Linked DNA regions of Sulfuricurvum kujiense DSM 16994. The protein of the gene in region 1 binds, or shares a complex with, the protein of each later gene. Links are inferred from orthologs where the notes say so. Each region holds a gene or a part of one and is shown on either strand. Other genes may lie near its edges.

The links.
Region 2: rny (region 1) and SULKU_RS09435 share a complex: the UniProt entries of both Bacillus subtilis proteins name them as parts of the possible RNA degradosome complex. The link is inferred for Sulfuricurvum kujiense DSM 16994 from one-to-one orthologs.

The regions. Positions count from the first base shown.
Region 1 is NC_014762.1:1,594,458-1,605,678, forward strand. What follows is about bases 3,594-6,566. They hold rny (ribonuclease Y), read right to left. Parts: upstream 5,878-6,566; coding sequence 4,309-5,877; downstream 3,594-4,308. Other genes in these bases: SULKU_RS07995 (cation diffusion facilitator family transporter), read left to right, coding at 3,594-3,695; SULKU_RS08000 (Tll0287-like domain-containing protein), read left to right, coding at 3,761-4,312; SULKU_RS14770 (5-formyltetrahydrofolate cyclo-ligase), read right to left, coding at 5,783-6,427; SULKU_RS08010 (TlpA family protein disulfide reductase), read left to right, coding at 6,483-6,566. In the rest of the region: SULKU_RS07975 (transglutaminase domain-containing protein), read left to right, coding at 1-741; SULKU_RS07980 (MBL fold metallo-hydrolase), read left to right, coding at 798-1,391; SULKU_RS07985 (hotdog domain-containing protein), read right to left, coding at 1,388-1,858; tRNA 5-methoxyuridine(34)/uridine 5-oxyacetic acid(34) synthase CmoB, read right to left, coding at 1,861-2,754; more of SULKU_RS07995, read left to right, coding at 2,811-3,593; more of SULKU_RS08010, read left to right, coding at 6,567-7,037; signal recognition particle-docking protein FtsY, read left to right, coding at 7,040-7,927; DNA repair protein RadA, read left to right, coding at 7,927-9,279; SULKU_RS08025 (hypothetical protein), read left to right, coding at 9,323-9,595; SULKU_RS08030 (carbonic anhydrase), read left to right, coding at 9,586-10,266; SULKU_RS08035 (MlaE family ABC transporter permease), read right to left, coding at 10,276-11,070; flagellar basal body-associated protein FliL, read left to right, coding at 11,184-11,221. UniProt on the Bacillus subtilis protein: Endoribonuclease that initiates mRNA decay. Initiates the decay of all SAM-dependent riboswitches, such as yitJ riboswitch. Involved in processing of the gapA operon mRNA, it cleaves between cggR and gapA.
Region 2 is NC_014762.1:1,878,756-1,890,002, reverse strand. The notes cover bases 1,917-4,915. They hold SULKU_RS09435 (6-phosphofructokinase), read right to left. Parts: upstream 3,907-4,915; coding sequence 2,926-3,906; downstream 1,917-2,925. Other genes in these bases: SULKU_RS09425 (MlaD family protein), read right to left, coding at 4,505-4,915; SULKU_RS09430 (ABC-type transport auxiliary lipoprotein family protein), read right to left, coding at 3,903-4,502; SULKU_RS09440 (TIGR01777 family oxidoreductase), read left to right, coding at 2,109-2,972; SULKU_RS09445 (YqfO family protein), read right to left, coding at 1,917-2,003. In the rest of the region: SULKU_RS09465 (methylenetetrahydrofolate reductase), read right to left, coding at 1-123; phosphoserine phosphatase SerB, read left to right, coding at 175-801; SULKU_RS09455 (hypothetical protein), read left to right, coding at 801-1,142; SULKU_RS09450 (c-type cytochrome), read left to right, coding at 1,322-1,654; more of SULKU_RS09445, read right to left, coding at 1,680-1,916; more of SULKU_RS09425, read right to left, coding at 4,916-5,473; SULKU_RS09420 (ABC transporter ATP-binding protein), read right to left, coding at 5,457-6,212; SULKU_RS09415 (ABC transporter permease), read right to left, coding at 6,209-7,330; SULKU_RS09410 (metal ABC transporter permease), read right to left, coding at 7,334-8,089; SULKU_RS09405 (metal ABC transporter substrate-binding protein), read right to left, coding at 8,086-8,958; SULKU_RS09400 (hypothetical protein), read right to left, coding at 8,968-10,374; SULKU_RS09395 (hypothetical protein), read right to left, coding at 10,425-10,700; SULKU_RS09390 (D-alanyl-D-alanine carboxypeptidase family protein), read left to right, coding at 10,792-11,247. UniProt on the Bacillus subtilis protein: Catalyzes the phosphorylation of D-fructose 6-phosphate to fructose 1,6-bisphosphate by ATP, the first committing step of glycolysis.

The DNA.
Region 1 (11,221 bases):
ATAATCGCTCTTATCGCGTTTACGGTGTACCGCGAAATTCTAAAATCGGCTAAAATCGCCTCCACACGCTCGGTACAAACCTCAAAAGCCGGGTTTATCACTTTTATCGGCATAGGGAGCGTCGTCGGAATGTTCACCTATGCGGGGATGTCGATGACATGGGTCGAGACGCGCGACCTGCGAGCCTATCATCCTAAGAACTCTTCACAATTTGTAAGCCTCTATGATCGGGGAGTCATCGAGCTAAACGGTATGGTGATCAAAACCAATCTGGCACGTGAGGGGGAACTCGCCCCTCTCGCTGAGAGGCTTACACAGGGGTGCAACGGTGACGACGGGTGCGAAGCCCAAAAACTCTTCGACTACGTCACCGCCATCCCCTACCGCACCGATTATACGAGCCGAAATGCCCTCACCGTCGTCAAAAGCAACTGGGGAGACTGCGATGATAAATCAAACCTCTTTGCCTCATTGCTGAATGAGCGGGGGATCGATTACCGTTTCATCTATGTCCCCCACCATGTTTTCGTCGCCGTACATCTGAGCGACACCCGCAATGTGCCGTTTTTAAATGCGAAACTCACGATGGACGGCAAGGATTTCTATTACGCCGAGACGACGGCGAGCGGAGCGAGGATCGGGGAGTTCAACGGGCAGTTTCCCTACAGTTTCGAGGGGATATACGATATGAACAGAAATCGTCCCGAAGAACTCTCCAACGTCAAGTTTTCAATCGGATAAGCTGAACAAATCTGCTTTTTAATTTATGCTACAATCCGACTAAAAAAAGAGCTATTATGGAAATCTTAAAACGCCCGATGGGCGACTATCAAACCAACTGCTATATTGTCAGAATCGACGGCAAAGAGATTATCATCGATCCGGGGATGGGGGCGAGTGAATGGGTGATAGCAAACGTCAAAAATCCCGTCGCCATTTTAAATACCCACGGCCATTTCGACCATGTCTGGAGCAACAGCGAGTTGCAAGAAAAGTTAAACATTCCCCTCTATACTCCCAAAGGGGACATGATGCTGCTCCAAAACAGCACCTGGATGCCGGGATTGCCGCCGTCGACTCCCGATGTCGCCGTAGAGGGTGATCAAGCATTTGATATCGGCGGGATCGAAGTGAAATTTCACCATTTTCCGGGACACTGCCCTGGGTGTTCCATGATCGAAATCGGCGATGCAATTTTTAGCGGAGATTTTTTGTTTGAAGGTTCTATCGGACGGTGGGATTTCCCCTATTCCGACGGTGAGGCAATGCGACAAAGCTTGAAACGATTTGCCACATGGACGATCGATAAACCGCTCTACCCGGGTCACGGAAATCCGACCTCCGTCGCTGCGGAACAGCGCAACGTCGACTATTGGCTTCGCGCTATTTAAGCATCGATATTTTTCATCAGATCTAAGCGAAGAACGTGACGTTCGGTAACGACGGTTTTAAACTCCCCTTCGAACACTTTGATCTCGTGGACGAAGCCGCGAACCGTTACGTTACGCTTTCGCCCCTCTTTTTGGTGTTCAGTCGCTTCAAACGTAACCGTATCCCCTACTCTCACCGGCGCCAAAAAGAGGCAGTTGCATGACGCCAACACGACATTAGGTTCATTAACCGCCGCCATTGCGGCAAAATCGGCTGCACTAAAAATAAATCCGCCGTGAACCAGCCCCAAATCATCGGCACGCATACCTTCTATCGTTTCCAACATCACTTTTGCGTATCCGGCTTCCATCTTAACGATTTCGCCGCTGTAAACCGTATTGATTCTCTCATGGGTATTTAACGCCGTCTGCGGTGTTATTGCGACTTGAATCAGTTCATCGATATTATCAGAGTGCTCTTTTGCCAAAATTATCCCTTTTTAATCCGTACATATCCCCGCTTCGGTGCAGGGTATCCCTCTACTGTTTTGGTACTATCGGCAGGATCGAGAAAATCTTCAAGGCTTTGCGATTCGATCCAATCGGTTTTGCGCTGTTCGTCCGATGTTGTCACCACGGTTCCCAACACTTCAAACGACGTAAATCCGGCACGGATGCACCAGTTTTCCAGCGCTTTAAGTGTCGGAACGAAATAAACGTTGGTTATTTTCGAATAGCTTCCGCTCGGGCACAGGGCGACAGGCTCGTCCCCGTCAATGATAAAGGTATCGAGATAAATCTCGCCCCCCTCGGCTAACCCCTGAGCGAGAGATTTGAGCATCGCGACGGGGTCGCTGCGGTGGTAAAGTACCCCCAGACAAAAAATAACGTCAAATTTCTCTTCGTAAAACGGCAGGTGTTCCACCCCCAAAAGCTCATAGACAATGTCGCTCTTGACGAAATGGTTGATCAAATCGAACTGGCATTTAAAAAGAGCCGATGGGTCAAATCCGACCACTTTTGCCGGAGCGTCTTCGAGAAAACGGAACATATAATAGCCGTTGTTACACCCGATATCGGCCACTTTTTTGCCGCTGAGATTGAAATGGGGACGGAGAAAATTGTATTTAAGATCACTACGCCATTCGGTATCGATAAAAAGGCCGAACAGATCAAACGGCCCCTTTCGCCACGGCATCATAAGGCGTGCAATACGTTCGAGTTCTGCGCTATCAACCGCTTCTTCGCTTGATACTGCAACGGTATTGCCTAACTCAACCTTTGTCTCAACCTGCGGAAGTGTATTCAACGCTTCACGTAACGGAGCGATATTTTTCCATGTCATCCATTTTGAGCGTTCTTGGCGTACCGCAGTAAGATCCATAGTTTTTCCTTCGATTTGGTCGTATAATTTTATCCATAATAGGCTAAAATGGCGCCATGCGTATAGAACAAAAAGCCACCCTCATCTCCAGTTCCGTTGCCTTCGTATTGGTAGCGTTGAAACTCACGTTCGGAATTATCAGCGGCTCCGTCGCCGTTTTGGCCTCTGCAATCGACTCGCTGCTCGACCTCGTCGTCTCGGCATTCAACTATTTTGCCCTCCACCACTCCGACAAAGAGCCGGATGAACATTTTAACTACGGACGTCGCAAACTCGAGCCCTTAGCCGCCGTCATCGAGGGGACGATTATCAGCCTCTCCGCACTCTTTATCCTGTACGAATCGATCTCAAAGATCGTGCAGGGAAGCAGTATCGAGCATTTGGAATCGTCCATCATCGTTATGATTGCTTCTATCGTCATTACCGCCGCTTTGGTGCTGTTTCTCCGACATGTCGCCAACAAAACCGGAAATATGGTCATCCGTGCCGACGCGCTTCATTACCAAACCGATTTGCTCAGCAACGGTGCCGTCTTGGCTGCACTCGGACTGATCGCCCTGACCGATATCCCGCTGATCGATCCGCTTTTGGGGATCGGGATCAGTGCTTATATGCTCTATTCGGCATTTCCTTTGATCAAAGAGGGGATTTTGATGCTCCTCGATGCGGCGCTCGATGCCGAGAGTGTCGCTAAAATCAACTCTCTGTTAAACTCCCAAATCGAAATCAGTTCCCATCACGATTTGCGGACACGCCGCTCCGGAAGCGATATCTATCTGAGCGTCCACATTGTTTTCAGTATCAGCACATCCCTCTATGATGCCCACATGGTAGGAGACCGGATAGAGTTGGCATTTAAAAATCTTTTTCCCGACGATACCGTCCACTCTCTCATCCATCTCGATCCGTATGATGATTCTGAAGATAACCAGTTAAATTGAGCGGGTGAAACTCCCTTAACATATATTCGTTAGAATTATCCGATTGATTATAAAAAGGATAGTTTATGAAACGTTTTATCGTTATTCCCCTCACCCTCGCATCATCGTTGCTGCTCGCTTCCTCTTCGGCTGACGAGCAGGCCATCGCAAAAGGAAATCAGGCCTCTGCCCTACTGGTTCAAAAGCTCGGCGGCGAACTAAAAATTCAGATGCAAAGCAACAGTGCACTCGGAGCGCTCAATTTTTGCTCCCAAAACGCCCTCACCCTGACGGAGCAAGTCGCCAAAGAGACCAAAACATCCATGAAGCGCCTCAGCCTTAAAAACCGCAATCCGCTCAATGCACCGACTCCACAAGAAGCCGCCCTTCTCAACCGATGGGAAACATTGGCAAAAAACGGCGAGCCGCTCCCGCCGCATGAACTGGTAAACGTGTCCGACACTGCAGCGGTCTATTACAAACCGATACTGATCAATAATGAAGCGTGTCTGAAATGTCACGGAAATGTGGAGGGTGAACTCGCCAAAGCGATTCGCGCCGCTTACCCTGACGATAAAGCAACGGGATATAAAATGGGAGATTTGAGAGGGATGATTGCCGTCGAAATGGCCCGCTAACGGGCGTATTCGACGACTCTACTTTCTCGGATGACACTCACTTTGATTTCACCCGGAAACTGCACTTTTTGAGAAATCTCATCAGCAATCTCACGGGCGATCAACGCCGTCTCATCATCGTTGACACTTTGCGCACTGACGATAACGCGCACTTCACGCCCCGCATTAATCGCATACGCCTGCTTGACCCCCGCTTTTTGGGTCGCGATCTCTTCGATCTCGCTGACACGTCTCAAGAAACTTTCCAGCACTTCTCGGCGTGCCCCCGGGCGGGCGGCAGAGAGGGTATCGGCGGTACATACCGCCGCGCACTCGATACTTTTGATCTCTTCATACCCGTGATGGGCATAAATAGCGTTGATAACGACAGGGTCTTCATTGTAGCGTCGGCACAATTCAACCCCGATATCGACATGGTTCCCGCCGCTTTCTTGGGTCAGGGCTTTTCCGATATCGTGCAGTAATCCCGCACGGCGGGCAAGTTTGATATCGCCTCCCATTTCAGCAGCCATAATACCCGCCAAATGGGCAACTTCGAGAGTGTGGGCCAGGGCATTTTGACCGTAGCTGGATCGGAATCTGAGCCGTCCGATAAGCTTTGTAAGCTCAGGATGGACCCCTTGAATCCCCAGTTCGGAGATAATATCTTCCCCTTCGCGCTGCATCGCATCTTCGAATTCATCGCATACTTTTTGGTACACCTCTTCGATGCGCGCGGGCTGGATACGTCCGTCTTGTATCAGCAATTCAATGGTCTTCACCGCGATTGCCCGCCGATACAGGTTGAATGAACTCACAATAATGGCATTCGGGGTCTCATCGATGATGATGTCGACTCCGCTGACCATTTCAAGGGTCTTGATATTGCGTCCCTCTTTGCCGATGATTCGCCCTTTTAGCTCGTCATCATCGAGATGGATCACACTGATCAGCCGTTCAGCCGCATATTCACCCGCAAAGCGGGACGTTGCCTGCGCTAAAATATAATTGGCTTTGCGCTTCAGCTGCTCTTTGGTCTGTTCTTCCAAAAGACGTGCTTCGCGTGCTAACTCCAAACGTGCACTTTCACGCACCTGATCTAACAAAATTGTTTTCGCTTCGTTCACCGATAGTCCGGCGCGCTGCTCGACAATTCCCCTTAACTGTTCACTTTTTTGGCGGTAGTCTTCTTTTAATTTCTCTAAAGTACGCTCATTACGTTCTAAATTGAGCCGTTTATTTTCAATATGCGATCGTTCCTGAGCAATTCTTTCCTCTTCGCTTTGTCGAAGAATCTCAAACTCGCGCTCTGTATGTGCTATTTTATCTTCACGCGAAGAGAGATCTTTTTTAACTTTTTCATACGTTTCATCGTATTGTTTTTGCGCCTCTTTTTCAATCTCTCGGGAACGCAGTGAAGCACGCTCTAAAATCATCTGTGCTTCATTTTCAATTGCTTTGGCTTTGGCTTTCGCCTGTTCCAGATAAAGATCAAATTGTGTTGCGGTAATCTTTTTTGAAATTAAAAATCCGACCAACCCGCTGGTGAGGGCGACTCCGCCCCCTACGAGTAGTTCGTTTAACATTGGTTTTCCTCATGCTTTGTACCCCATGAGGGGTAATGAGCAGGTCTCCTTGCACATCATAATCATCACATACATTTTGCATCGTTCGACACGCGCAAGACTGAATAAATATTGTAAACGGTTTCGTTTTCAGGGTCGGAAAAAATCGATCATACATCCCTTTACCGAAACCTATTCGGCGCAGTGACCCGTCTACCCCTACTACAGGGACAATTGCTACATCTATTAAATTATATTTTCTATACGAATCCCGAGGCTCATAAATCCCAAAAGCCTTATGTTCCAACGGGTATCTAAATGGTACCATTTTGAAACTGACGCCATCCATAAACGGCAGATATACATCTTTTTTAGGGCGAAGAGAATAAACTGTTTTTCGAAGATCCGCTTCAAATCCCATCGGCCAATAAAACAGGATGCGCTGTATCCGTAGACCGTTAAGGACATCTTCGAGTAACGATCGTATTTTAGCGTCACGATATTTTTTAGTATACGGGCTAAGAGCCTTTAACCGCTTAAGGCAGTCATTTCTAAAATCGCTTTTGGACACTTTTTACCTTTGCTTCGTTATAATCTTCATTATTTTACTCTAAAAAAGGTTTTGTATGCGAATATCTCATTTTTTAATCTCGCTGTTTGTTTTAGCTTTGGCGTTTCAAGGATGTAATAAAAAAGAATCTGCGGACGAAGCAATGGTCTCAACCGCCCAATTCACCCTGATGGATACCCAAGGAAAAAGCTACAACGTTGAAAAAAGAGGTACCAATTTCACGCTTGATGCGGGTGAAGACAAAGTAGTGCTTTTCGATATTTTCGCGACTTGGTGCCCTCCGTGCCAAGCCGAAGTAATGCATTTGGGCAATTTGCAGAAAAAATACGGTGACGATCTTATCATTATGGGTATCACCATCGAAGAGGACAAAAGCAATGCGGAACTTGAAGCCTTTCGTGAAAAATACAAAGGGGGACAATACCTGATCAGCAACAAGGCCGACAATCAGAATCTCGCCCGAGCCATCGCATCCACTATCGGCGTAGGACAGCAGTTCCCGATTCCGTTGATGGTTCTCTATCATAACGGCGAATACGTCACCCATTACGCCGGAGCGACCCAGGAAGAGATTATTGATCACGATATCGCCGCGGCATTAGGGAAATAACTATGTTCAGTTTTATCAAAAAAGGGCTGCAAAAGACGATCGAAGCCATTGCCGCGATCGCACCGGAAAAAAAAGCAAAAATATCTAAAGATGAGCTCGAGAATATCCTTCTCGAAGCCGACGTCGAGTACGATCTGGTCGAAATTATTCTTCGAGAGCTCTATCAAAACGATATTACCCGCGATCAACTGCGATCCAAACTCCTCGCAACGCTAGCCTATGCTCAAAATTCATTGCCGGACAATCCGAACAAACCGACCGTAACCCTCATCATCGGCGTTAACGGTGCGGGAAAAACGACGACTATCGCTAAACTGGCGCAACACCATCTGAACAAAGGGGAGCGGGTAATCCTCGGAGCGGGAGATACGTTCCGTGCCGCCGCTATCGAGCAGCTCACCCGCTGGGCGGACAAACTGGACGTCCCTATCGTATCCTCCCGTCAGGGGCATGATCCGAGCGCCGTTGCGTACGATACGATCGAATCGGCCAAAGCACGGGGATTCGAGCAGGTCATTATTGACACGGCGGGACGGCTTCATACCCAGACCAATTTGGGAAATGAGCTCAAAAAAATCGTCCGTATCTGTGACAAGGCCCACACGGGAGCCCCTCACCGAAAAATTCTTATCCTCGACGGTACACAGGGGAGCTCCGCCATCGCTCAGGCCAAAGCGTTCAACGAAATGATCGGGGTGGACGGCATCATCATTACCAAACTCGACGGAACCGCCAAAGGGGGATCGGTATTCTCTATTGCCTATGCCCTATCCCTTCCGATCCTCTACATCGGTGTCGGAGAACAGCCGGAGCATCTGATACCATTTGACAAATACGAATTTGTGGACGGCATTTTGGATGCGATATTCGGGGAAGAAACGGCAAAATAATGGCAAAGAAAAAAAACGTCCTCTTCGAATGCCAGCACTGCGGATTTACCACCCCGAAATGGATGGGGAAATGTACCAACTGCGGCGGATGGGACAGTTTTGTAGAGCTCAGCGAAGCGCAGCAGGAGGTGATCAAACTCACCTCTACCTCTTCGCCATCGGGGGGAGTAAAAGCCAAAGAGATCACCCAAATCGTCGAAGAGCATACCGAACGCTTCAGCAGTGACGACGCCGAACTCGACATGGTGCTCGGCGGAGGCGTCGTACCGGGTTCACTCGTCCTCATAGGCGGAAGTCCCGGAGTCGGAAAATCGACCCTGCTTCTTAAAATCGGCTCCAACCTCGCGAAACAGCGCCGTAACGTCCTCTACGTCAGCGGCGAAGAGAGCGAAGGACAGATCAAACTGCGGGCAAACCGTCTGGGAGCGAATGTCGATAATCTCTACCTCCTCGCCGAGATACGGCTCGAACAGGTACTTGCAGAGCTGCATGAGAGAGCGTATGAGTGTATCATCATCGACTCGATCCAAACCCTCTATTCCGAAACCATCGCCTCCGCACCCGGTTCGGTAACGCAGGTGCGCCAGATCACCTTTGATCTGATGCGAATCGCCAAAGAGCGCCGCATCGCCATCTTCATCATCGGACATATCACCAAAGAAGGCTCCATCGCAGGACCTCGCGTGTTGGAGCACATGGTCGATGTCGTCTTGTATTTCGAAGGGGACAGCGGCCATGAACTACGAATCTTGCGCGGATTTAAAAACCGTTTCGGCCCTACCAGCGAAATCGGGGTATTTGAGATGCGTCATGACGGGCTCGTATCGGCAAAAGACCTCTCATCGCGCTTTTTCAACCGCACCAAATCCCAAAGCGGTTCCGCACTCACCGTTATCATGGAGGGGACCCGCCCGATAGTTCTCGAAGTACAGGCTCTGGTGAGCGATACCCATGCTCCCAATCCGAAACGCCAGGCGACCGGGTTTGAGAACAACCGACTAAATATGCTTCTGGCATTGCTGGAGCGTAAACTCGAAATACCTCTCAACAGCTACGATGTCTTCATCAATATCACGGGAGGGATCAAAATCACCGAAACTTCCGCCGATTTAGCGATCCTCGCCGCCATCATCAGCAGTTTTCGCAACCGCGCCATCTCCAAAGAGACGGTATTCATCGGCGAAGTCTCCCTCGTCGGAGATATCCGTGAGGTGTATCAACTCGATCAGCGGCTCAAAGAGGCGGCATCCCAACAGATCACCAAAGCGCTGGTTCCTAAAAAACCGTTGGAAAAAACTGCCGTCAAATGTTACGAAATTGACGAAGTAAACAAGTTATTAGAGTGGTTTTAACCTAAATTTCGTATAATAACGAAATCAAAACGAAGGATCTTTTATGCCAGTATGTTCTATTGTTGCCGATCATAAATCCGAAGAGCGATACACAAAGCTTTCTCTTGCTTACAGCACCGAAGAAGAACATCAGCTCATAGAAAAAGCGATTTCCGAATGTACTCAGCTGTGTTCATTAAAACCCAATATCTACGGTGGAGCCGTCACCGAAGGTAAACGAATGATTACGATCGAATACCATGACGATTGTGACCGCGAAGGGGGAAAAGTGTACGATGCCATTATTAAATATTTGGGGATTGAAGAGTGCCGTTAAGCAAAAATGCCGCTGATTTGAGTATTCAGCGTCTCAAAGAGTTTGCGGACGGTAACGAAACGTTCCAACAAACCTACTTCAAAAAAAATGAAGCGCAGCTCCTTACTCTGGTTAAAGAGGGCCAAAATCCCCGAGCCCTTTTTATCGGCTGTTCAGATTCACGCGTTATTCCCGACCTTATCATTCAATCGAACCCGGGTGATCTTTTCGTCGTCCGCAACGTCGGTAACTTTGTCGCCCCGTATAAACCGGATGAAGACTTTCACTCCACCGCTGCAGGGATCGAATATGCCGTTTTGGTTTTGGGCGTCTCCGAAATCATTATCTGCGGCCACTCCCACTGCGGTGCGATCGAATCGCTCTATAAATCATCGTGCAACACCTCTATGATCCATACCGCAAAATGGCTTACATTGGGTGAAAAAGCCAAATCGATGGCGATGCTTGCATTGGGTGAAAATGCTACACAAGAGGAGCTCCTGCGTGCCACCGAACGGCTTTCCATCGTGACCCAGATCGAAAATCTTTTGACCTACCCTTATGTCAAAAAAATGGTACAGGAAGAAAAACTCTTTATCCACGGATGGTACTACGATATCGAGACGGGAGCCATCGACTATTACGATCCCGACAGCTATCAGTTCCGCCCCCTCAGCGAAGTAGGAGAGTAAGTCGCTCTCCTACCAGTCCAAATACAAAAATAAAGCGGACAAGAAATAATTGGTGACAAAAATCGCTACCGCCGAATAGACAACGGCATAGATCGTCGACTGCCCTACCCCCCGTGCTCCGCCGCTTGTATGATAACCGATATAGCTTCCGATTGAACTGACGATGAACCCGAAAACTGCCGCTTTTATCACACCCGTCATAATATCTTCAAACTCGCCCAGCCGCATTAATGTGTCTTGATAGGCGACCGGATTGATCCCCAACACCCCGATTGAAATAAAATAGGCCGAACCGACAGCAATAAAATCAAACCATATGACCAACAGCGGCAGCGAGATAACCGTTGCGATGATACGGGGAGTGATAAGATATTCTTTGGAATTGACCCCCAAAATATCGATAGCATCGATCTGTTCTGAAACACGCATGGTCCCAAGCTCCGCCGCCATAGCACTGATGGAGCGGGAAATCAGCATCAAAGAAGCGAATACGGGACCGAGTTCTCTGCTGATCGAATAAAAAATCGTATATCCCGTAAAATTTTCGGCACCGAACTGATGAAATCCATTATAGAGCTGAATCGCTTCTACCATTCCTGTAAAGAGTGCCGTAAGGGTAATAACACCCATACATCCCAATCCTATGACTTCGATTTGAGTCAAAACGATTTTATACCGTTTAAATGTCAGCGGATAGAGTTTAAAAAGCTGTAATTGAAATAAAATAAACAGGCCAAAACGCTCTATTGCCTCAAAACCTTGGACAAAAGGGCGTCCGATATAGCCTAAAAGTGTCTCAACCATCAACATGTCCTTCTTTTCATCTGCTAAGTTTACCAAAATTTCGATTATGAGACGTGGCAAATTTCATAAGTTTCTCGCTACAATAAAGAATTAACTTTACTTAGGAGCTACGGATGGCGGAAAAAGAGAAAGACGAACACGAAACGGAAGA
Region 2 (11,247 bases), 290 kb from region 1 along the record:
TTTATCCAGCCCTAAAGCGGCGATTTTTTCGATTGTGGGGGCAAACTGGGCAGAGCGCGACGGCGTCGTTTCCAGAGTAATATAGGTGTCGTGACGAAGTTTATGGATAAAGGTTTCGAACAAAAGGGCCCTTTTGGATATAATTGCGTCATTATAACAAATAGGAAAGATGATTTGATAAAGTTAGCGGTATTTGATTTTGATTCTACTCTGATGGACGGGGAGACGATCGATTTTTTCGCCGAGGCGCTCGGAATCGGTGCACAGGTATCCGCCATAACCGAGAGGGCGATGAACGGAGAACTCGATTTTTTTGAGAGTTTGCGTGAGCGTGTCGGTCTTCTAAAAGGGTTGGAATTTTCAAAGGTCGAGAAGATTTGTCATAATCTCCCCTATATGCCCGGAGCCGTCGAAACGATTGCCGATCTAAAAAGCCGGGGAATGAAGGTCGTTTGTTTCAGCGGCGGATTCCGTTCGGCTACATCGTATGCCAAACATATCCTAGGATACGATGCCGATTTTTCCAATGTCTTGCATGAAAAACACGGACACCTGACCGGCCTTGTCGGCGGAGACATGATGTTCGATTTCTCCAAAGGGGACATGCTGCAGCGTTTGCAGGGACTTTTCGGGATTTCCGAAGAAGAGACGATGGTCGTTGGGGATGGGGCGAATGATCGTTCCATGTTTGCGCACGCCGGAACACGAGTCGCCTTTTGCGCCAAAGAGATTCTCAAAAAAGAGGCGAATATTATCGTAGATACGAAAGACCTCACACAGATTATTACAAAGGTATTTTAATGTTAGAAAATTCTTTATGGCTTCGCTACAACCCGAATAAAACCATCCGAGAAGTATTGGCACGGCTCTACGAATGCAGCGCCGTAGAGATCGGAGATGATGAGCGGGCGTTGTATGCATCGCTGAAACGTCATCTAACGAAGAAAGAGTTTCGTATGGTGATGATGAACGAGGGGGGGCTTTCTGCTGAAGAGATCGGTGAAGAAGTGGGATTGAGCGGTGATGAGTTGAAAAAGGCCCAATACAAAGCATACCGAAAAATCCGCCAGGATAAAATCCGTTTAGAAGTTCGTGCAAGCCAAGGAAAAGAGGAATTTGAACCGGAAGTAGATGCCGAGTAACAATGTGATAATTTGATACATTTTTGATAAAATAAATCAAAAGAATATTAAATTCAGATTCTGTTAAACCTCTATTTATCCTTTATCCGATATCATACTCATGTAGCAAGACACCTTCATTTTTTTATTGAAAACGGTGAAGGTGTCTTATAAACAATAATTTCCTAGGAGAATGATATATGAAAAAGTCAACATCACTTTTTCTTGCGGCAGTAGTTGCTGTAGGAATGATCAGTACAACTGTATCCGCTGATGACAAAAAAGGTCAAAAAGTATATTTGAAAACCTGTAAAAATTGTCACGGTAACGGTACAAAAGGTGCAGCAATGCATACACAAGACGAGTGGGATGACCTATTCGCAAACGGTGGCGAAAAAATTAAAGCTGCTCATGCAAAAGACAAATCTGCTGCATATTTCAACGGTGAAGCATTCAAAAACCAAGCACAAGATCTACGCGATTTCTTGTTCATGTACGGTTCAGACTCAGGAAACGTTCCTTCTTGCGGCTGATGCCACATTCCCCTCTCGGGGAATTTTAAAAATCTTCCAACGTCTTAATTCCTATCACTCCATAAGCCGGTTCTTCATACGGATGATTCTCTTTTAACGCTTTTAAAACACCCTTGATCTGTTCATCTTCACAAATCATTTCAATTTTTACCTCTTCCACTTTTTCCAGCGTATTTTGAGCTCCGATGAAGGGATTTGAACCTGTTAAAGGGCGAAATTGACCGATTCCCCGTACTTCCCAGCAGCATTGATCGTAATGTTCGTATTTTCCTGCTCCGGCATTAAAAAGGGCCTGTTTGAGCTTTTCGGCGTCTTGGACGGGAACATAGACAAATAAATGGAAGAACATGGCCGAGACTCCATTAGAATTGGATTAAAGAGTGAATTCAATTATATCTTTAATCATACCATGCACCCTTTAAGCTACAATAGAACAAGCAGGAAAAGGAAGCATATGAAGATAGTAATTTGCGGTGTAAGCGGATTTGTGGGAAGCGGAATGAAGGTTTTCTTTGAAAGCAGGGGAGATGAGGTTGTCGCACTGAGTATACGCAGCGGGATGTCAGCTGAAACAGTCGCTAAAAAGCTGGAGGGTTCGGATGTCCTGATAAATTTGGCCGGAGCCAATATTTTGGGGCGGTGGACGAAAAGCTATAAAGAAATTTTACGCAACAGCCGGTTAGAGACGACGGAAACTTTGGTCGAAGCCCTCTCTTTGTGCGAGTCTCCTCCCCATACTCTTTTAAATGCTTCTGCCGTCGGAATTTATGATTCTTACCATCAACATGATGAATTTTCTTCCCATTTCGGAGATGATTTTTTAGCCTCATTGGCACAGGATTGGGAATATGCCGCATTTAAGGCTCAATCGGATGTTACCCGTGTCTGTGCAATGCGTTTCGGCGTCGTTTACGGCAGGAGAGGCGGTGCGATGGCGAAAATGCTTACCCCTTTCAAGATCGGACTCGGTGGGAAAATGGGAGACGGATTTCAGATGATCTCGTGGATCCATTTGGACGATTTGATACGTGCGGCGGCATTTTTAATTGATCATAAAGAGATAAAGGGGGGCGTCAACTTTACTTCGCCCGAACCGATCAGCAATATGGCACAGACCAAAACTATGGGGCAGATTTTGCATCGACCTACGTTTTTTGATCTCCCCGAGTGGGTAGTGAAACTCGTATTCGGAGAGGGTTCCAGTGTTATGCTGGATTCCAAAGAAGTTTATCCGCGGGTTTTGCAAGATGCAGGGTTTGCGTTTCGCTACCCTACATTTGACAGCGCGTTGGAAGAAATTGTTCGCGTGCCAGATTAAGGAGTTCTTCATCTAGGCGGTAAGGGTGCAATGCGACTTCGTCAATTGTTTTAAAATTGAAATGGCTTTTGTTGTAGCAGATAATGGAATGGTTTTTCCCTTCCAATAGTGCATCGATCGCGTAGGTAACGAATTTAAAGGCCATTAGCCGGTCATATACGCTCGGGTTTCCGCCGCGCTGAATATGTCCCAGTACCGAAACACGCGATTCAAATCCCAACTCTTTTTCGAACCACTCCGCCACTTTTTTGCTATCAAGCGCTTCGGATACGACAGCAATGAAATAGTCGCGTCCTTTGGCGATCTGGGATTGAAAACACCCTTTGAAGTCATCGATATCGACCGGAAGTTCGGGGATCAGACATAGCTCCGCTCCTGAAGTAATGGCGGAAATCAAAGTAAGATAGCCGCAGTCGCGCCCCATCGTCTCGATGACGAATGCCCGGTGAAACGAGGATGCGGTGTCACGGATCTGGTCAATCGCATCTTTGATGACTCCCAACGCCGTATCGACCCCCAGACAATAATCGGTACCGTTGATATCATTGTCAATGGTTGAGGGAATTCCGCAAAATGCTATCCCGGTCTCGTGATAGAAGCGTTCCATTCCGCGAAAGCTCCCGTCTCCTCCTAGTACGATCAGTCTGTCAATGCCGTGAGACCTGAGATTTTCTGCGGCAACCGCACGATAGGAAGCCTCTTTAAACCGTAATGAGCGGGCCGAACCGATCTTAGTCCCTCCTCGGGTAATGATTCCGGCGACATCATGATAGTCTGCGGGGACAATATGATTGTCGATAAGCCCCTCGTAGCCGTTTCGGACAAAATAGGGTTGGAGATTACGGGCATAGGCGTATTCGACAAAACGTTTCAATGCGGGATTCATCCCCGAAACATCTCCGCCGGAGCAGAGAATAGCTATTTTTTGATTCATTTTTTCTCCTTTAAAAGTTTGGTTAGCCAATCGATGCATTGGCGGTTAAGCTCCCCGGTCGCAATTTTCAGTGCTTCTACGCCCCCTTTTGCATCCATGCTCGCAGCGGGCGAGAAGACAGTAAAACGTTTGGATGCCAGCAGCTGCTTGGTACGGGTATCGACGAGCCGATAGGTGATGTCGATGTACCCTTCGCTTTTATCGTCATAAAATCGATGATAAAAAGCATCCAAATTCGATTCCAGCATCCAATCGGTCTGTGCCAGGGAAGTCGCGGATGAAAGCGAAGCGAATAGAGCTTTTTCATTGAGGGATGCGAGGAGTGAGCGTTGTATCAATGCGGCGGGGGTGTCACTCCAGCGGCTGTATAAATAAGGGCCGGTTTGGCCGTTTTCATAGAGGTAGATAATATTTTTGCCCAAAAGTGATCCGATCGATTTACTTAAAGTGACGGAGAGGGTTTTGGAGGAGATGGGGGGACTTTTGGGTTGGCTGATTTGGGAAGAGAAGAGGGTGTATTCATTGATTGTCGGTGTCGAAGCCGAACATCCGAACAGAATAAAGATAAAAAAGAAATAGAGAGGGTATCGGCGCATAGTTATTCTCCCGGGCCCGGTTTAGGGGTGGATTTTTTAAACAACAAATCAGAGGGGTTTTCACGCAAAGAGCGCAGAGTCGTCTCCATCTCATTGCTGAGCGTACGGGTCTGTTCCAAAAGGGTAGTGAGTTCGCCGCTTGCGGGAGCGGCAATGGCGCGCATATCGTAGTCACCGTGATCGAGGGAGGCTTCGAGTTTTTGGATCAGTTTATGACTCTCTTTAGAGGTTGCATCAAGCGACTCCAGGGTACTCGCCATTTTGGTCTGGATCAGGGTATTGAAGTTGCCCGAAGCGGTTTTGACGCTTCCGGCTGCTTCACCCATAGCGACAAAGGATTTGGATGCATTGTGCTCTAGAGCGATACTTTGTGCCAGCAGGGACTTGATTTGAATTTGATAGCCGTCGATCTGAGCGGTTAAAGAGCGTAAATTTTCCAATGATTGGGCGACATTATCAATATTTTTATCGCTGAAAATTTTATTGGCACGATCGAGGGTAAGGGAGAGTTTGGCAGCAACGTTGCTAAGAGATTCATCCAGACGTGTGATTAAAGAGGGGCTGGAAGGTATGGTGAGGACGGTATCTTTCCCGTCGGAAAGGAGGGGAGCGTGTCGCGAACCGCCGGCAATTTCGATAAATGCCAACCCTGTGATGCCGTAAAATTTGAGCATGGCATTCGAATCGGTTTTTATCGGAGTCTCTTTTTTGATTTTCAGGGTTAATTCGACCTCTTCGCTGTTATGGGGATTGATTTGAATTGATTCGACTTTACCGACATCGACCCCTTGAAATTTGACAGCCGCTTCCGGGGAAAGCCCCGAGACCGATTCGGTCATATAGACTTTATAGCGGCGGTATAGGCGCTCGTCTTGGCTGTATTTGCCCAGCCAAAAACCAAAAGCGACCACCGCTACGGTAAAGAGGATGACAAAGACGCCGATGGCGGTGTAATTAACGCGCGATTCCATGCTGACCCTTTTGAAAAAAATAATCGACAATCGGATGATCAACGGCAAGAACCTCTTCGAGACTCCCCTCCGCAATCGCTTTTTTGTCACCCAGTAACGTGAAACGATCCACAATATGATGAATTGTATCCAAATCATGGGTTACCATGACGATGGTAAGCCCTAAAAGTTCCCGCAATTGTAAAATGAGCTCATCAAATTGGCGTGAACTGAGCGGATCGAGACCCGATGTCGGTTCATCCAAAAAGAGGAGTTTCGGATCAAGGGCAACCGCTCGGGCAAGGGCCGCGCGTTTAACCATACCGCCGCTGAGCTGTGAGGGGTAAAGGTGTTTTGCATGGGGAGGGAGACCGACGAGATTGATTTTTAAATGAATCAGCTCCTCTATCAGCTTCGGGGTGAGATCGGTATATTCATTATAGAGCAGGGCAATATTTTCCCCTACGGTGAGCGAAGAATACAACGCACCCGATTGGAACAGCACTCCCCATGAGCGGCGCAGCTGCATCGCTTCAAGCGGTGATAGGGTTGAGAGGTCATGTCCCAGGAGGCGTATGGTACCGCTTTTCGGATGTTCCAGCAGAATCATTTCCCTCATCAGCGTCGATTTTCCCGAGCCGCTTCCCCCCAAAAGGGCGTAAATTTCATTCTGACGTACGATACAGCTGACATGGTCATGGATCAGGTTCCCGCCCAGTACGGTGACGACATCACGGACTTCTATTATCGGAGTGTTCATAGTCTAAGCTCCGTCAGCAAAACCGAAAAGATCGCATCGCAGGCAATAACGAGAAAGATGGCATTGACGACACTTTTGGTGGTGTACTGACCGATACTTTCGGTATTCATGGATACCTGAAATCCGCGATAGGTACTCACAAAAGCGATCAAAAATGCAAAAAACGGTCCCTTGATCAGTCCGATAAGGTAGTGTTTGAGTGCAAGCGCCCCCTGAAGCCGGTGAATAAACTCGGAGAAACTTAGATGGGAGTGGACCTGCGCAATCACCATCCCCCCGAAAATCCCTACCATATCGGCGAAGAAAATCAGCAACGGCATAATGATCATCAGCGCGATGACCCTCGGCCACACTAGAAACGTAAACGGATCAAATCCCATGGTTCTCATCGCATCGATCTCTTGGGTCATCTTCATTGTTCCGATTTGGGCGGTGAATGCCGAGCCGCTCCGTCCGGCGACGACGATAGCGGTAATGAGGGGGGCAAGCTCACGGGTAAGCGAGATACCGATCATATCGACGATAAAGATATCGGCTCCGAATTTTTGAAGCTGAACGACGCTTTGATAGGCTACAACGACCCCGATCAAAAACGCGCTTAGGGCGATAATAGGCAGAGCGCGTGCCCCGGTCTCCAAAATGTGAACGCCGATGGAGCGGTACCGGATAAGACGGGGATGGCGCAGCGTATAAAAAAACAAAATAAACGCCTCTCCTAAAAAGGCTAAGAAGGTACCGATGCCCCGAAATATTTCATACGTCTCTTTTCCCAATCGGTAGAGGCTTGAAGGGACGGCTGGGATGGGAACATCACGAAAAGGTTTGGAATAAAGGAGGCGAAAAAGACGGGAAAGATCTTCTCTCTCATTGACGGTCTCGCACGTATGCCCCCGCTCTTCAAAAGTTCGGTTAGTAAGCTGCCATAGTGCTATACCGGAAGAATCGATTTCGGTGATCCCGCTCATATCCCATGTGACAAGAGAGAGGGGAATAAGGGCTTCAAGCTCACGAGCCGCATCGGAGAGATGTTCAATCGTCCATGAACCGCTGCACAGTATTTGCATATGTGCATCTTTTTGGGTAACGGTAAGAGATGCGGGTGTTATACTTTGCATCATTTATTATAACAAATTCAGATCTTTTTTAGGCGACAATGTGATTATTGCAACAAGAGTAGCAAGAGCACCTGTAAAGACAATCGTATATCCCGTGGGGAGGTCGGTGTAAAAAGCTAAAAAAAGGGAAAAAATCGAAAAGCTCCATCCGAAAAATAAAGCAAACGGATAAGAATCGAATCGCTGCTGTATTGAAGCGGCAAGAACCGGAGCAATGAGGAGGACAAAAACGACCAATACTCCTGCAAGCTGAACCGATGAGGTGACCGTGAGGGCGAGAAAAGTAAAGAAAAGAACCTCACGGGCGAATCCGTCGGTATACGGGTAGAGAAATCGGATCACCAAAGCAATAGCTCCATACAGCAGCAGCGATTGGTAAAGCTGTGTTTCGGTAGTAAAAAGAATATCGTTGGCTAGGAGCGATTTGAAATGCTCCATCCCTTCGGCACTGTGGGAGAGAACCATTAATATCCCGCTGGCGCCCAGTACATAGATAAGTCCGATAAATGCTTCCAACTGCAGACGCCGTGTTGTTGCCCACGCGATAAGAAGCCCTGTTCCCAGTGCAAACGACAAAGTGAGGAGTGTTTGGTACTCTCCATGAGCGTATCCCAAACTCACCGCTGATCCCAGTGCCGCCATTTGGGCGATAGAGAGATCAGTAAAGATAATCCCCCTCTCTAAAATCCCTTTTCCAAACCATGCATGAATTGCCACAAGGGCGATAATGAGTGTTATCGGTATCCAAAAGAGATCAATCATCTCATAGCCTGTATCAAGGTGTCAAACAAACTCACCAGATTATCGGCACGTGAAGTTGCCCCTACATCGTGGGGAAGGAGAACGAGTTTTACTCCGCTTTTATCGGCGATAAACTCTCCGGTTTTGGTCGGATGATATACATCGTGCATAATCATATACGGTTTTTTCTCTTTCATTAATGTGATAAGTTTCATCGTATGTGCCGATGATGGGGGGATACCTGCGAGCGGTTCGATAGTTCCGATGGTTTTCAGACCGTAGGTACGGAGAAAATAATTGAATACAGGATGGTATTGTATGATCTCCTCTCCGCGAAGTGCTGCCATTTGGTTCTCCCAGCGTTTGAGATGGATGCTCCATTGTTGTTTAAAAAGAGTCAGATTTTGGCGATATTGAGTTGCATGAGATGGATCTTTTTGGCTTAAAAAAATGGTAACCGCATCGGCAAGGAGGGGAATATTGCGCGGATCGAGATGAAAATGTGGGTTCCCCTCACTATGGACATCTCCTCCGGCACGGCTGATATCGGAAGGAACGTCAATGAGGGTCACTTTTTTTGAGAGTTCAAGGAGGTTTGATTTTTGGTTCAGCCGTTCATTTGCCGCGCGATTCAGGAGCGGAGGGAGCCACCCGATTTCCAAATCGGCGCCGTTGGTAATGAGTAGATCGGCATCGCGTACTTTTGTAATCAAAGAGGGTCTCGGGATGACAAAGTGGGGATCCCAGTTTCCCTGCGCAAGTGTCTCCACCCGAACATTATCCCCTCCGATACTCTGGGTTAAGGAGGCGATATAGGGGTAACTTACCGCAACGGTAAGTTTGGCGTTGACATTCACTAAGAGTGCCAAAAATAGAAAGATTATACGCATTGTATTTCCTTAGAACGCATGGGCTGCGTGGGTACCGAGGGCGATATTGACTGAGAAAATCAGCGAGTCGAGGTTTTGACGTAAGCCATCTTCATTGAATAGGGCATTTGAATGGGTATACTGAAGACGGTAGCGGGCAAATTCGCTGGTACTGTATTCGATCATAGCCGAATACTGATCCATATTTTCCGGTTGCTTTTGGTTAATACCGTTTTTGATCACATCGTTTTGGTATATAGAGTCATAGCGCGTCCCCACTTTCCAGTTTTGATCGGGGGCATAAACGAACTGAGTATAGTATCCTGCTTGTTTTTTATGCATACGCGGAGTTAGCATATCATCGGTAGTTAAATCACCGTCAGGGTCGGAAAACTGTGTCCCTTCCATATCACGATACAGCCATTCGCTTTGCCAAGTGAGTGAACTATAGCTGTCAAAATAGTGTTTGAGAGTCAGATCGATTCCATAAAGGGTGCTATCTCCCGCAAAGGCGTGAGGTTCTTCATCGCTGAAATGATTGATTCGGCTTTTTCCATCGGCAATGCTCGCACCTGCAAGAATGGTAGTATCGCCGATATCGGCAGAAGTTTTGACATAGGCGACGAGAAGAGAGGGCTGATGGGTCGAACCGCTTAGGAGTTCTTCAGCATCATAAGGATTAGTAATTGCGGTTTGTCCGAACATCCCCTCATTTTTCCCTTGCAGTGCTTCGATTCCGAACATTAGATAGTTGCTTGTCGGCGCAACCCATTGCAGCTGTGCACCGATTTCGTTGATACCGTGATTTCCTAAAAACGCTTCATACACGAGGGGCATATCCGAAAAGCTCCATGTATGGTGATGCTGGTTGTTTAGACGACCGAATTCGCTCAAAAACTTACCGCCGCGTGCACGTATGTTGTAGGGTAGATTACGGCTGGTGAAGTAAGCCTCTTCAATTTCTACGTTATTTTCAGAGAAGTGAAACACAGCGTCGGCATCGAGGTAGGGATCAACAGTGCTATGGATTGCCATTTCGGCATAGTTGAGATTAAATCCGTTGGCTGCGTTGTAGGTAGCATGCTCATGTCCGTCATGGGAGTGGGAACCGATAATGCCGTGGGCAACGCTGGGGAGTTCAAAATGCTGTGTAACTTCATCTTTTTTTGATCGGCTTACAAAAGAGGCATCAAGGATTAGTGAGAGATCAAGATTGGAAGCAGCTTTTTGAGCGCTTTTTGCTAAAGAGGCCGAAGTGCTGGATTCCGTTGAAGTAGTAACCGTTGATGGCTTTGCATTCTCAAGAATATTGATTTTTTCCTGCATTGCTTTCATCATTAGCGTCATTTGTTCCATTTGAGTTTTCAAGTTCTGAAGTTCAGCATCGTTTCCTAAAAGAGATGCGGCAGTTATTGTTGATAATAATAATTTTTGCATAGAGATATCCTAATCGGTAAATAAAATAGTTGTATGGTTTGTGATTGCGATTAGGCGTGTGGAGGGGAGCGGCTTTTAGTATGTATTATTGAAGAAGCAATTTCTACGCTGAGAGGAAGGATAATAGGTTCATAGGATACTGAAATGCTTTGCAACCCAATATTGTCTACCAATACGACAGACGTATGTGTGAGAAGGTAGATAGGACACGACTCTTCGACATCGTTTCCTATCTCATGATGATGATCGTGGATGATTTCATGAAGGGCACCGATCAAAGTTGCTACGACAAATAAGGCGGTAAAAAAACGTCTGAATTGTCGCACCTATCCCCCTTTTTTAACCGAATTTTATCATAGGTGGCATACTCTTTGCTTCAGAATACTATTATTACAAACATATTTTAAGGGTATACATATGATAAAACGATTTAGCGCACTTTTATTAGGACTTTCGGTTAGCCTTTCGGCACAGATTGATAAAGCGGAATTGAATAAATTTAAAGTCGAAGCGCTTCTTGTCAAAGATATGACGTCCAAGCAAATGCTCTATTCCAAAGAGCCGTTTAAAGAGCTTCATCCTGCGAGTTTGACAAAAGTGATGACCGCGCTGCTTGCTATTGAACACGGCAAGTTGAATCAGCCGGTAACGATCACGCGGGAGATGACCAAAGTCGAGCCGACGATCGCGGGATATAGACGGGGAGATGTCATTATTCTGGAGGATTTGATCAAAGCGGCGATGATCAAATCGGACAACGATGCGGCAAAAGCGATTGCAATCAGTATCGGAGGGAGTGAAGAGCATTTTGTCGAGATGATGAACGCCAAAGCGAAAAAGATCGGGATGAACCACACCCATTTTATGAATCCG